4 regions of the Yersinia antarctica genome follow, and region 2 is predicted to be linked to each of the others. Evidence: predicted binding sites of a transcription regulator. Region 2 holds the regulator's gene; each other region holds the start of a gene.

Region 1 (3,216 bases), 1.0 Mb from region 2:
TGGGCTGCACTCGCCATTGTTGAAGATTGGCGACTAACGCGGCCTGCTGCGGCGCGTTTAATTGCTTCAGGGTAACGTCTGGCAGTTGCTCCAAGGTCTGAAGGCACTCCACCAGCCGCTTAGGTAACCGTTGAGCCAGAGTATTTTTCAGTGTCTGATTAGGGTGGTTTTTTCGCTCACTGTTTAGAAAATCATCTAAATCAGTATCAGGAAGTAAGTTAATGCTCACATACTCACCAGCCTGCCAATAGCTTGAAAGTTGTAAAATTGCTGGGCCAGAAAGCCCACGGTGAGTAAACAAAATACTCTCACGGAAGCTAACGCCATTTTCGGCGGTGACCACCGCAGGCACGGAAACCCCAGATAATGTTTGCAGGTGCTCCAGCAGCGGTTTGTGCAAGGTGAACGGGACTAATGCCGCACGGGTAGGGAGGACTTTCAAGCCAAACTGTTCTGCCAACTTATAGCCGAACGGTGAAGCACCAAGTCCGGGCATAGAGAGTCCGCCAGAGGCGACGACAAGTGAGTTAGTGCTCACTTCCAAATTATTAATTTGTAATACGAAACCGGTGCCGCTTTTTTCAACCGACAAAACATCGCTACGCAACCGAATCGTGACTTGCCCCAGCTCACACTCTTTCAGTAATAGTTCAACCACCTGCTGAGCAGAGTCATCGCAGAACAACTGCCCTAGCGCTTTCTCATGCCAGGCAATGCCATAGCGATTCATCAGATCGATGAAATCCCATTGGGTATAACGCGCCAAGGCAGATTTACAGAAGTGAGGATTCTGTGACAGATACGCGGCAGGCTCTGCAAAGAGATTGGTAAAATTACAGCGGCCACCACCAGACATCAGTATTTTGCGCCCCGCCTTTTTGCCGTTATCGACCAACAACACCCGACATCCGGCTTGTCCAGCCTGAGCGGCACAAAATAGCCCCGCAGCACCTGCACCTATCACTACCACATCAAACTGTTCCACACTTGGCCTCACTGAGTAAAATCATCATCGCTGCAAAATTGCCCGCTTTTGGCTGATTATTATATTATTTAGCGCATTCAACCGACAAATTGGCGGCGGGAGATTGTAAGTCGCTCGCAGGAATATCGCTATAGTAAGAAAATGTCTCATACAGTAAAACTAAGTAACCTGCTGATATAACATGCATATGTTGCTCAATAAGACGAATTCGTCTGCGGTCATGTCAAAAAAAGGTCATATTTTCCTTTTCCCCACCCCCCATTGTCACTGATAATGCGCCGCGTTCATGTCCACAAACTGGCGTAACGCTTATGCTACATCTTTTCGCTGGCCTGGATTTCCATACCGGCCTAATGTTAGTTCTTGCTTTGTTGTTCGTGCTGTTTTACGAAGCCATCAATGGTTTTCATGATACAGCCAATGCGGTCGCGACCGTAATCTATACCCGTGCCATGCGTTCACAGGTTGCTGTTGTGATGGCAGGGGTGTTTAACTTCCTCGGCGTGATGCTGGGCGGTTTGAGCGTGGCTTATGCTATCGTTCACTTATTGCCTACTGATCTGCTGTTAAACGTCAGTTCGGCGCATGGGTTGGCTATGGTCTTCTCTATGCTACTGGCGGCGATTATCTGGAATTTGGGCACTTGGTATTTCGGTATCCCGGCTTCCAGCTCTCATACGCTAATTGGTGCAATCATCGGTATTGGTTTAACCAATGCATTAATGACCAGTACATCTGTTGTAGATGCACTGAACGTTCCTAAGATGATTCAAATCTTCCTGTCATTAATCTTATCCCCAATTGTGGGTCTGGTTATTGCCGGTTTGATGGTGTTCCTGCTACGTCGTTACTGGAACGGGTCCAAGAAACAGCAACGTATTCACCTGACACCTGCTGAACGTGAAAAGAAAGACGGTAAACGTAAACCGCCCTTCTGGACCCGTACTGCGCTGATTCTATCGGCTATCGGTGTGAGTTTCTCTCATGGCGCTAACGATGGTCAGAAAGGGATTGGCTTGATCATGCTGGTATTAATCGGCGTGGCTCCGGCTGGGTTCGTCGTGAATATGAATGCAACCGGTTATGATATTGCCCGCACCCGCGATGCAGTGACCCATCTGCAACAATATTATCAGCAACATGTTGAGGTGTTACCTCATGCTGTCGCGCTGAAACCGCTGGTACCTGCACCAGAAACATTGCCGAATACACCGGCACAGTTCCATTGTGATAGCTCACGCGCCATGATTGCCATTGATCATGCCCAAACGTTGCTGGCTAATCTGCAAAGCTATGACGATCTGACGGTTGATCAACGCAGCCATATGCGTCGCTTGCTGATGTGTGTTGCCGAAACCGCAGGGACTGTTGCCAAACTGCCTGAAACCAGTGCTGAAGACCGCCGTTTCCTCAATAATCTGCGTACAGATTTGTTGGAAACTGTGGAATATGCACCGACCTGGATCATCGTTGCCGTCGCTCTGGCCCTCTCTTTGGGTACCATGATTGGCTGGAAACGTGTGGCAGTCACCATCGGTGAGAAAATCGGTAAGAAAGGCATGACTTACGCGCAAGGGGTTTCTGCCCAGATGACTGCGGCGGTTTCCATCGGTATTGCGAGTTATACCGGTATGCCAGTATCGACAACGCAAGTGCTCTCTTCAGCAGTTGCCGGGACCATGTTGGTTGATGGCGGTGGTGTTCAGAGTAAAACGGTGAAGAACATTATGTTGGCGTGGGTATTAACCTTACCAATATCTATTCTTCTTTCCGGTGGGTTGTACTGGGTGGCTCTAAGATTCATTTAAACCCAGCGAAACGTATTACTATCATAGTGCGCCTCAACCTAGCACTGTGATAAGACCGGGCAGTAAACATATTGAACGGTTACGGTAAATAAAAAAGGCGGCCTTATCAGGTCGCCTTTTTAAATGCTTCTCTGCCAATAATTCATACTAATACCACAACATTAAACCCACCAGACTGACCACTACCAATCCACATAATGCACTGGTCAGTATAAATTGCCCACGTAGCCTCTCACAGCGGCGAATAAACTCAGGATCGTGGTGATCAAGATAACGTTGGGCGAAGATGTAACCCACTAATCTAATTTGTTTGCTCGGCTGACCGTGGGAGGTAAAAAAGCCACCACCATCAACATATTGATACAGCAACGGGTCGCAGCCACGTAATACCACTAACAAAGCACGCAGAGATGAATAATAACG
Region 2 (3,216 bases):
ATGACATGCAACAACGTCAGTTTTGCCCATTTCATCAGCTTGGTATCCATGCAGTTTTTAGGATTTGACTGCATTCTCGGCTAAAACTGCGGGAACAATCAATCGATTCGGCAAGGTAAAGATAAATCGAGTCCCCAGACCGACTTCGCTCATGACCTCTAAACGTGCATCGTGATGACTCAATGCATGTTTCACAATTGCCAGCCCTAATCCACTGCCCCCCGTTTGCCGTGATCGGGCTTTATCCACCCGATAGAACCGCTCCGTTAGCCGTGGAACATGTTCAGGACCGATTCCCGGCCCATTATCGCTGACCTGAAATTGTGCACCTTGTGGCGTTTGCTGCCAACACACCTCAATTTGGGTACCAACAGGCGTGTGATTGACGGCGTTATAAACCAGATTTGATACCGCACTGCGCAGTTGGTCTTCGTTACCAAACACTTTTAATTGGTCGTTAACCCGGAAGGTAATCTCATGTCGTCCGTTACTGAGAGCCTGAACTTCATGCTGTAACACTTTCAGCATCAACGGAATATCCACCCGCTCATTCATATCCACATTAGGTGCCGCTTCAATTCGTGATAGCGTCAAGAGCTGTTTTACCAATCCATCCATTCGCTTAGTCTGCTCTTGCATGGTCCCCAGTGCTTTATCCCGTAATGGCCCAACCAGCTCTTGGTCATTCATCATTTCCAGATAACCTTGCAACACCGTCAGTGGCGTACGCAATTCATGACTGACGTTGGCAAAGAAATTACGCCTTGCACCTTCCAACTGCCGCATCTGAGTAACATCACGGGCAACCATCAATAATTGCCCTTCTGAATAAGGCATCACACGAAATTCGACGTAATAACCATTGTTCAGTTGCAGAGTCAACGGGCGGGAGAACTCTTGTTGTTGCAGATATTGGCTGAATTCCGGGTAGCGCAATAAATTAAGGATATGTTGGCCGTTATCCTCCGGCCAACGAAACCCTAACAACTGCTGAGCTAAACCGTTACACCAGAAGATATTGCCATCAATTGTGGTAATAACTACCGCGTCAGGCAATGATTCGGCACCACTGCGGAAACGTTTGATAAGCAAAGCCAGTTCGCGCCGACGCCGACGATTTCGCAACTGCATTTGGTACAAGCCGTAAAATAAAGGCTCCCAGCTCCAGCGACCAGCAGGTGGTGTCATGCTACGGTCTAACCACAACCAGTGAGATAACTTAAGTTGATTATAGAAATTCCAAACCAGCGCCGCGACAGCTGAAATCAGCAATAGCCACGGAAGATAGCCGATGAAGGCACCCAGGAGTAATGCAGGCAGACAAAAAAGAGCCAGCTCGAGAGCCAGCGTTTTCCATGATAAGCGTTCTAACACAACGAATTCTCCGGCACTGAAAACTCAGTAGCGCGTTGAGAAACGGTATCCAGTTCCCCGGACAGTTTGTACCATTCTGTCATGACCATCAATTTCAAGCGCCTTGCGTAGCCGACGAATATGCACGTCAACCGTACGATCTTCTACATAAACGTTAGTGCCCCAAACATAATTAAGCAACTGTTCACGGCTGTAAACGCGCTCCGGGTGGGTCATAAAGAAGTGCAATAACTTAAACTCGGTCGGCCCCATATCCAGCGCTTGCTCATTGGCCATAACCCGATGTGAGGAAGGATCAAGGCTTAGCCCTTGCATTTCAATAACTTCCTCAACAGCCATCGGCGATATTCGGCGCATCACTGCTTTAATACGCGCAACCAGCTCCTTCGGCGAAAACGGCTTGGTAATATAGTCATCTGCGCCCACTTCCAAACCGCGCACCCTATCCTCTTCTTCGCCACGGGCCGTCAGCATCATCACCGGAATATCTCTGGTCAACGCTTCACGTTTCATATGTTTAATGAACTGAATACCCGAGCCGCCAGGTAACATCCAGTCCAACAACACTAAATCAGGGAAAGGCTCCGACAGACGAGTTACTGCGCTGTCATAATCTTCGGCTTCTAATGGTTGGTAACCATTCTGTTCCAACACAAAGCACACCATCTCACGGATTGGCGCTTCATCTTCCACCACAAGTATGCGTCTTGCCATCATCAACCCTGCCAATATGTTAGTGGTCACTATTTGATTTCGGGAGCCATTATGCGTCAGTTTTGTGACATTTTTATGAAAAACATCACGCTTCTACTAGCAATAAGCATAGTGATAAATTTCATGATAATTGCAAAACACAGCAGTCAAGTTTGCGAGACGTCTCGGAGATTTTCCTCCTAGCCTTTTTTTAGCCGCGACATCCGGCGGGCAGCGTTTATAATCAGCGCCATTATCTTTGACTGATAACCTGCCGTGCGGGAGATTTATGCGCATTATTCATACCTCTGATTGGCATTTAGGCCAGCATTTCTTCACTAAAAGCCGCGCTGCTGAGCATCAGGCATTTCTGCACTGGCTCATTAATCAGATCGAAGAAAATCAGGTAGATGCGCTAATTGTAGCAGGTGATATCTTTGATACTGGCTCCCCGCCCAGTTACGCCCGTGAGCTATATAACCGTTTCGTGGTTGAGCTCCAACCCACTGGCTGTCAGTTAGTGGTATTGGGGGGTAATCACGATTCTGTGTCAACACTGAATGAATCACGGGGTTTGCTCTCTTATCTCAATACCACCGTTATTTCGTGCGCCAACAGCAATCTCGATCAACAAATCATTATTCTAAAAGACCGCCAACATCAACCTGCGGCTCTGCTGTGTGCGATCCCGTTTTTACGGCCAAGGGACTTAGTCACCAGTCAGGCGGGTGAATCTGGAGGGCAAAAACAACTGGCTTTACAAGAAGCGATCGCGGGCCACTACCAGGCACTGTATCAGCGGGCGGTTGAATTGCGTACCGAACTGGGTTTGCTACTGCCCATTATTGCCACCGGGCACCTGACTACCGTTGGCGTCACCACGACAGACTCGGTTCGCGATATCTATATTGGTACATTGGATGCTTTCCCCGCGCAGGCATTTCCACCAGCAGATTACATTGCTTTAGGCCATATTCATCGCGCCCAGCAAGTGGCTAAAACTGAACATATCCGTTATAGCGGCTCCCCCATTGCTCTCAGTTTTGATGAATTGAGCAAGGAGAAAAGCGTCTATCTGGTGGAATTCCACCAACAGGCACTGGCATCAGTTACCCCTCTCTTCATCCCACAATTTCAGCCAATGCAATT
Region 3 (3,216 bases), 430 kb from region 2:
GCGCGTAAATGCACCACTGGTATAACCGGTGTTATAGTCACCGATCATGGAAGCCCAGGTGACAGCACCGGCGAATTGCCCGTTAATGACACCCAGAATATCTTGTTCATGACCACCAGAGAATGTCACGCTAGAGAAGAAGTCGTTATATTTATTATCCGGTGTTCCACCAAATTTCTGTTTAAAACTTTGATTAGGGATTAAAAAACCAGAGGTTGAATCTGGGTCAGCAAAACCGAACGCTTTACCTTTCAAATCTTCAATTTTCTGATAAGGGCTATCCGCTTTCACCACAACCACAGAGTGATAACCGCGTGATTTGTCAGTATCATCGATAGCAATACCTACAATATCAACGGCTTTAGGATCTTTAATATAAACAGAGGCAAAAGAGGAAGGAGACATACTTAATACCAAGTCAATCTTCCCACCTAATAGGCCTTGTATTACGCCAGAATAGTCTGATGCATTATGCAAGTTTGTTTTTACATTTAACTCTTTATCTAAAAACTCTTTGACACACATATTATCGCCAATTTGTTGTGTCGCATTCTGCCCACCAAGAATACCCAGATTAATTTCTTTTGGTGCATCCGCTGCTGTAGCATTAAATACCATAAAACTTGCCACTAATGAGGTAAGACAAAGTACTTTTTTCATTAAAATAACCTATTCTGATAAAGGGATAAGTGGGGATTAATGCAAAAGTTCAGTGGATTCATCGCTGTAAATATCTTGAATAATAGAATCATTTAACAGTGAAGGATGCCCATCAAAGACAATCCGCCCGTGGGCAATACCAATCACTCGGGTGCAATAGTCTTTCACCAAATCAACAGAGTGTAAGTTCACAATTACAGCAATATCGTTTTCACTTATTTTCTGTAATGTATTCATAATGCGGGTTGTGTTTTTTGGATCTAAAGAAGCGACAGGTTCATCAGCCAATAATATTTTGGGGTTTTGCATCATGGCGCGGCAAATGGCCACCCGTTGCATTTGGCCGCCAGAGAGATTCTCTGCACGCTGCAACGCATGGGGTAACATATTAAGCCATTGTAATAACTCAATTGCTCTAGCCCGATCTTCATCAGCAAATATTTTGAAAAATGATTTAAACGTGGAGGTGTAACTCAGGCGGCCTAACAAAACATTAGTAATAACATCAAGACGGGGGACCAAACAGAAATCTTGGAAGATCATGCCGCATTTTGCGCGCCATTTACGCATCTGCTTGGTTGTTAGTGCTGCAATATTTTGCGTATCGCCATTGTCATGGTAATTAATAATTTCACCCGCACTGCTGGGAATAGTGCCATTTAAAACATGTAACAATGTTGATTTTCCGGCACCGGAGCGGCCAATAATTGCAACAAACTCACCTGCATGGAGTTCAAAATTAATATCATCCAGCACACGGTGTTGTGATTGGTACGCTTTAACTAATCCCTTAACGGCAAGTACCTTCTTACGCGGTTCTTGCACCGCAGCCGGATAGTCAGCCACAGTGAATTTACGTAATGCCTGGCCCATAACATGTCTCTCAGATTGCCTGTCGTCATGAGCTATTAACGGATAATTCTATTGCATCTTGATGAAAGTTTTATGAGAGAAAGGTGACAAAAAATAGCCACCTTTCTTATACTTTACTCAATTACAGGATATTGATGAGTATCTAACTTCTTAATTTACGGTAGACAAACAGCACAACCAGTGAACCGATAACCGCCACGACAAAGCTGCCAAAATTAAACCCATCAACTTTGCCCATACCAAAGAAGACACTAATATAGCCCCCCACCAGGGCACCGACCACGCCAAGGATTACGGTCATAATAAAGCCACCGCCATCCTCTCCGGGCATAATCCATTTAGCCAAAACACCGGCGATAAGACCAAAAATAATCCAAGATAGTATGCCCATAAACACCTCCATAAAATTAATATTTGCTGATAACTGATTTGACTACCCACTGTTGTTGATCCGCCTTTCAGCTTTGCGTTCAATCTTAAACATAGGTCTCAGGTAAACATAACGGGCTTAACCTGACAGTCTTAAAACAGCTAACATCATTAAGTTAAGACCCGATTAACAAAATCTGCAAATCAGACCAGCCAAGTTAAATACAAATCAAATAACCGGCTGTCGCGGGGTGAAAACATGATTAATTCCCTGCTGTTGTAGCTTTTTCAATAAATCATATCCACCATTTGGCACACTATGCGCAAACTCTCGTTCGCTTGTAAACACAGGGCTGACCCAATACATATTAACCGGATCACCTTGTTGAAGAGGTAGAGTAAGATTGTCTGCATCAGCATATAACGCTGATGATAAAATATAGCCTTCATAACCCTTAGGGGCGACAGCCGACTCCAGTGTATGCCCTTCGCCAAGCCAGGTTATTTTACTCCAGGGAACGTGGGCAAATCCTGCCAGCGCACTGGCCATGTGAATAGCGTTGTCTTCGTTGACATATTGGCTATCAATTGCAATCGCCATCTCCAAGCGCCGGTATTTAGCTGCATCATCATTAAATAATATTTCAACCCATGGCTGAGGACGAATACTGACCCCCACGGTCAGAAAGTAATATATTCCCTCTTTCTCATGTTGGGAGATGGCCATTGGCGGCCACGTCCCCTGATCGATGGCATAATATTTTACCGATGGACCGAAGTGCTGCTCATAATATTGAATATATTCAGCTTGTAATGCAGGCCACGGATTTCCCTCTTCCTGTTGCCAGGCCCGCCAAAATTGACGAGTATGTTGCGCATTGGCATATTGTGTATTGGTTGAAGCTGACCCCAGAGGTAATGTCAGTGGATTATCTTTAATACAACTGGCGGAATAGCAAATTGAGTGATCAATATAGAGGCTCCAGCCAGGAATAATTGCCAACAGTTGTCCCTGATACCACAATGCCGCACCGTCGTCACTTTCAGACCAGACTATCGTAATATACTGCGCATCCAGCTCCGCCTCGCCCGCCACATTACGGCAGAACTCTGCGGCTAATCGTGGGGCCAACCCTTGTTCAAGGGCGGTATTATCAGCCGATGGTGGCGCAGCAACCAGATTTCTCACCCAGCAGGCACGCACGGGAAAACGCTCTTCAAATGCCTCCTGCGGATAAATATAGAAGTAAACTACCCGATTATCCTGTTGCACCACAGCAACCAATGTCTGGTTTTCATTACTGACTTCGGCCA
Region 4 (3,216 bases), 3.8 Mb from region 2:
TGGCCAGGATGACACCTGCGGCCAGAATACCAATACCGAATGCCGGGCCTGAGAACAACACACCCACAATCGGGATGCCAGACATCACGTTGCCGACGGGTTCTTGGAAATAGCGGGCAAATAAGGGAGCGAAAACAAACAAACCCCACATCCCGTAAACAATACTAGGGATAGCCGCTAATAGTTCGATAGCCACACCCAGTGGGCGTTTTAGCCAGTTAGGGGCCAGCTCAGTCAGGAACAAGGCAATACCAAAACTGACCGGGACTGCAATAAGTAAGGCGATAACAGAGGTGACAACTGTGCCATAAATCGGCACTAATGCACCAAACTGCTCAGCCGGGGCATCCCATTCTTTGGTCCACAGGAAAGCCCAACCAAATTTTTGAATACTTGGCCAAGAAGCAACAATCAATGAAATGATAATGCCGCCCAGCAGAAATAGCGTAATCAGCGCAGCCAGTTTAACCAGCGCGCTGAAAATGATGTCACCGTATTTGCTCGGTGCTTTGGTAGTCGGCTTATAATCAGCCATAGACTCTCTTCTCATCCGGGTGTTAATTCCCTTCGTACTTGAAGCCGCAGGGTTATTGGTTATGTTCGCTCACCCGAATCACTGACCTGAGTCAGCTCATCGGGGTTCGTTCACTTGCCGCCTACCTGCAACTTCAATTACTTTGGGTATATTAAATCAATATCTTATAAATAAATTATTACAGGCAAAACTAACTTCAATCAGAAGATTGGCTTACCGTTGCTGTCTTTAACATTGGTTTTCCAAGCTGCACGAACCTGTTCAACCACTTCTTTTGGTAATGTGGCGTAATCCAGCGCATTAGCTTGTTCAGCACCGTTTTTGTATGCCCAATCAAAGAACTTCAGTACTTCAGTGCCTTTAGCCGCATTTTTCTGCTCTTTGTGCACCAAAATGAAAGTAGTAGAGGTAATTGGCCAAACATCATCACCTTTCTGATTGGTTAAGTCTTGAGCAAACGTTTTGCTCCAGTCTACACCTTTGGCCGCAGCGCTAAAGCTTTGCTCTGTTGGGCTGACTGGTTTGCCATCGGCTGAAACCAGTTTGGTGTAAGCCAGGTTATTTTGTTTGGCATAAGCGTATTCCACATAACCAATGGCACCTGGCAAGCGCTGAACAAATGCCGCAATACCGTCGTTACCTTTACCACCTAAACCGGTCGGCCAGTTAACCGTTGAGCCTGCACCCACTTTCTCTTTCCACTGCGCATTCACTTTAGCCAGATAGCTGGTGAATACGAATGAAGTGCCAGAACCATCAGCACGGCGCACCACTGCAATATTTTGATCTGGCAATTTAACGCCCGGATTCAGCTTCACAATCGCCGGGTCATTCCACTTCTTCACATTACCCAGATAAATATCACCCAGTGTTTTACCGTCTAAAGTCAGTTCACCAGATTTGATGCCAGGGATATTAACGGCCAGCACCACACCACCAATCACAGTTGGGAATTGGAACAAACCTTCAGCCGCCAGCTTATCGTCTGCTAATGGCGCATCAGAAGCACCGAAATCAACAGTATTGGCAATGATTTGTTTTACGCCACCTGAAGAGCCGATCCCTTGATAGTTAACTTTGTTACCTGTTTCTTTCTGATAAGAATCTGCCCACTTGGCATACACCGGCGCGGGGAATGTCGCACCTGCACCTGTCAGGCTTGCAGCAGCGAACGCGGACACAGTGGTCATAGATAAAGTCGCTGCCACAATGCTGGCTACGGTGGTACGCATCAGTTTCATAATCCCTCCTAATGGGATATTAGAATTAACTCTATACCAAAGAACCTGGTATTGCAGGATGGGCTGAGTAATGAACCAAGCTAACAACGCTGCAACTCAAGTACCAAGTGTATAAATTGTTTTCATCAGATTAAGTATGGTGCAGGAGGGAAAATAGGACAGTTTAATGACAGAAAAATGTATGAAATATTACAGTTATATGACAAGCTGCTGGTGTTAAAATAAAATCATTATTTATCATTAGATTAGACTATTTTTTATCTTTTTATTTGTAATAACTTCAGTTGTGATCGTGGTTGGTCACCGCTTTCAAGTAGCGTTGCGCTGTGGGTTCGATACGACGAAATCGTTTCTGATAAAATAACGTCGTTTTTTATCACGTTTAATCCATTATATTAACGAATGAATTCAATTGAATAATGTTGTATTTATGCTCAGCGCTGAGCATATTCAACAAATTGGATGAGTAAACGTAAGATAAAAGAATAAGGAGAGGAAACTCAATAAAAATACGAATATAAAGCCTATTATTTCATTCTCATCACCATCCTGCTGTGCACATTTTCCCAGACGGCTTCCCTCTATTCTCTATTTCCTCAGTGGTTTTTTTTTGCATTGCTGCTAACATTATTTTCTAGGGTTACGATACTGAGTAACACTGAATTAATTTACTCTATTGAACACCGTCACCATTTTAATAAATTTTCAATATTACACACAAAAAAATCATCGTCTCAGGAGAAAATATTTCTGTCTTAACAACATATTGGCTCTTTCCGAGCCAGACTCTCGGGTAGAACAAGTAACCAACGCGGCTACCTACATAAAACTGGCAGCATACGAAAGATAGAAAATATAAATTTTCAGTCAATGCTTTTGAGTTACTAAGCCAACATCTTGTTTTATTACGCTGAATATTTGTCTCTATATTCTATCAAACGCCCTATGCTTTAGAGAATTTTCGTATAGATAATCACAGCAAACTCATTGGGAAATGATATTATGCAATCTGCAACTATGCCCTCAGGAAAAAATAGTTTTTCTGAAAATAATATTATTAGCAGTGTAATTAATAAATATGCAAACACCGGTGTATTTATAATTAATACCAACGATCCGCTGCTGGTGAAATTTTATGATATTCAACTGGGACTGGCAGGTATCAGCCTCGTTCGTTGTCCTAATTTCAGTCAGCTCTGGGCAAACCACAAACTGGCTAAATATGCCGTCAGCTCACTGGCGATGGGGGATAGCGATAGCGCACAACAGGTACACAGCATCGTCAGCCTGGATTCTACTGATGGGCAAACGTTCTCAGCAAATGCCATTGGTTCGTTGCCGGTGTCAGCCGTAAACATCACGCAAACCTTAGGTATTTTTGACGAATCAGGCAGCCCTGCGGGAACAGTACAATGTAAAAAGAACTATATTTATACTGCT

What was found. Region 2 encodes PhoB, which activates phosphate uptake and scavenging genes when phosphate is short. Its sites were predicted from a motif close to CTGTCATAAAACTGNCNNAT; they were not measured.
Positions count from the first base shown of each region.
Region 1: a site for PhoB is predicted at 1,206-1,225, ahead of pitA (inorganic phosphate transporter PitA). Genes of this name have one in related genera too.
Region 3: a site for PhoB is predicted at 1,593-1,612, ahead of phnC (phosphonate ABC transporter ATP-binding protein). Genes of this name have one in related genera too.
Region 4: a site for PhoB is predicted at 1,930-1,949, ahead of pstS (phosphate ABC transporter substrate-binding protein PstS). Genes of this name have one in related genera too.

Region 1 is NZ_JBSJQF010000001.1:156,112-159,327, reverse strand. It holds gene ACWJJO_RS00620 (BaiN/RdsA family NAD(P)/FAD-dependent oxidoreductase) at 1-985, opposite strand, end outside; gene pitA (inorganic phosphate transporter PitA) at 1,297-2,793, shown strand; gene uspB (universal stress protein UspB) at 2,941-3,216, opposite strand, start outside.
Region 2 is NZ_JBSJQF010000001.1:1,187,327-1,190,542, reverse strand. It holds gene ACWJJO_RS05245 (PstS family phosphate ABC transporter substrate-binding protein) at 1-35, opposite strand, end outside; gene phoR (phosphate regulon sensor histidine kinase PhoR) at 58-1,374, opposite strand; gene phoB (phosphate response regulator transcription factor PhoB) at 1,399-2,088, opposite strand; gene sbcD (exonuclease subunit SbcD) at 2,357-3,216, shown strand, end outside.
Region 3 is NZ_JBSJQF010000001.1:1,622,093-1,625,308, reverse strand. It holds gene phnD (phosphonate ABC transporter substrate-binding protein) at 1-660, opposite strand, end outside; gene phnC (phosphonate ABC transporter ATP-binding protein) at 697-1,533, opposite strand; gene ACWJJO_RS07520 (GlsB/YeaQ/YmgE family stress response membrane protein) at 1,676-1,924, opposite strand; gene ACWJJO_RS07515 (suppressor of fused domain protein) at 2,132-3,216, opposite strand, start outside.
Region 4 is NZ_JBSJQF010000001.1:4,938,011-4,941,226, reverse strand. It holds gene pstC (phosphate ABC transporter permease PstC) at 1-535, opposite strand, end outside; gene pstS (phosphate ABC transporter substrate-binding protein PstS) at 736-1,776, opposite strand; gene ACWJJO_RS22730 (Hint domain-containing protein) at 2,779-3,216, shown strand, end outside.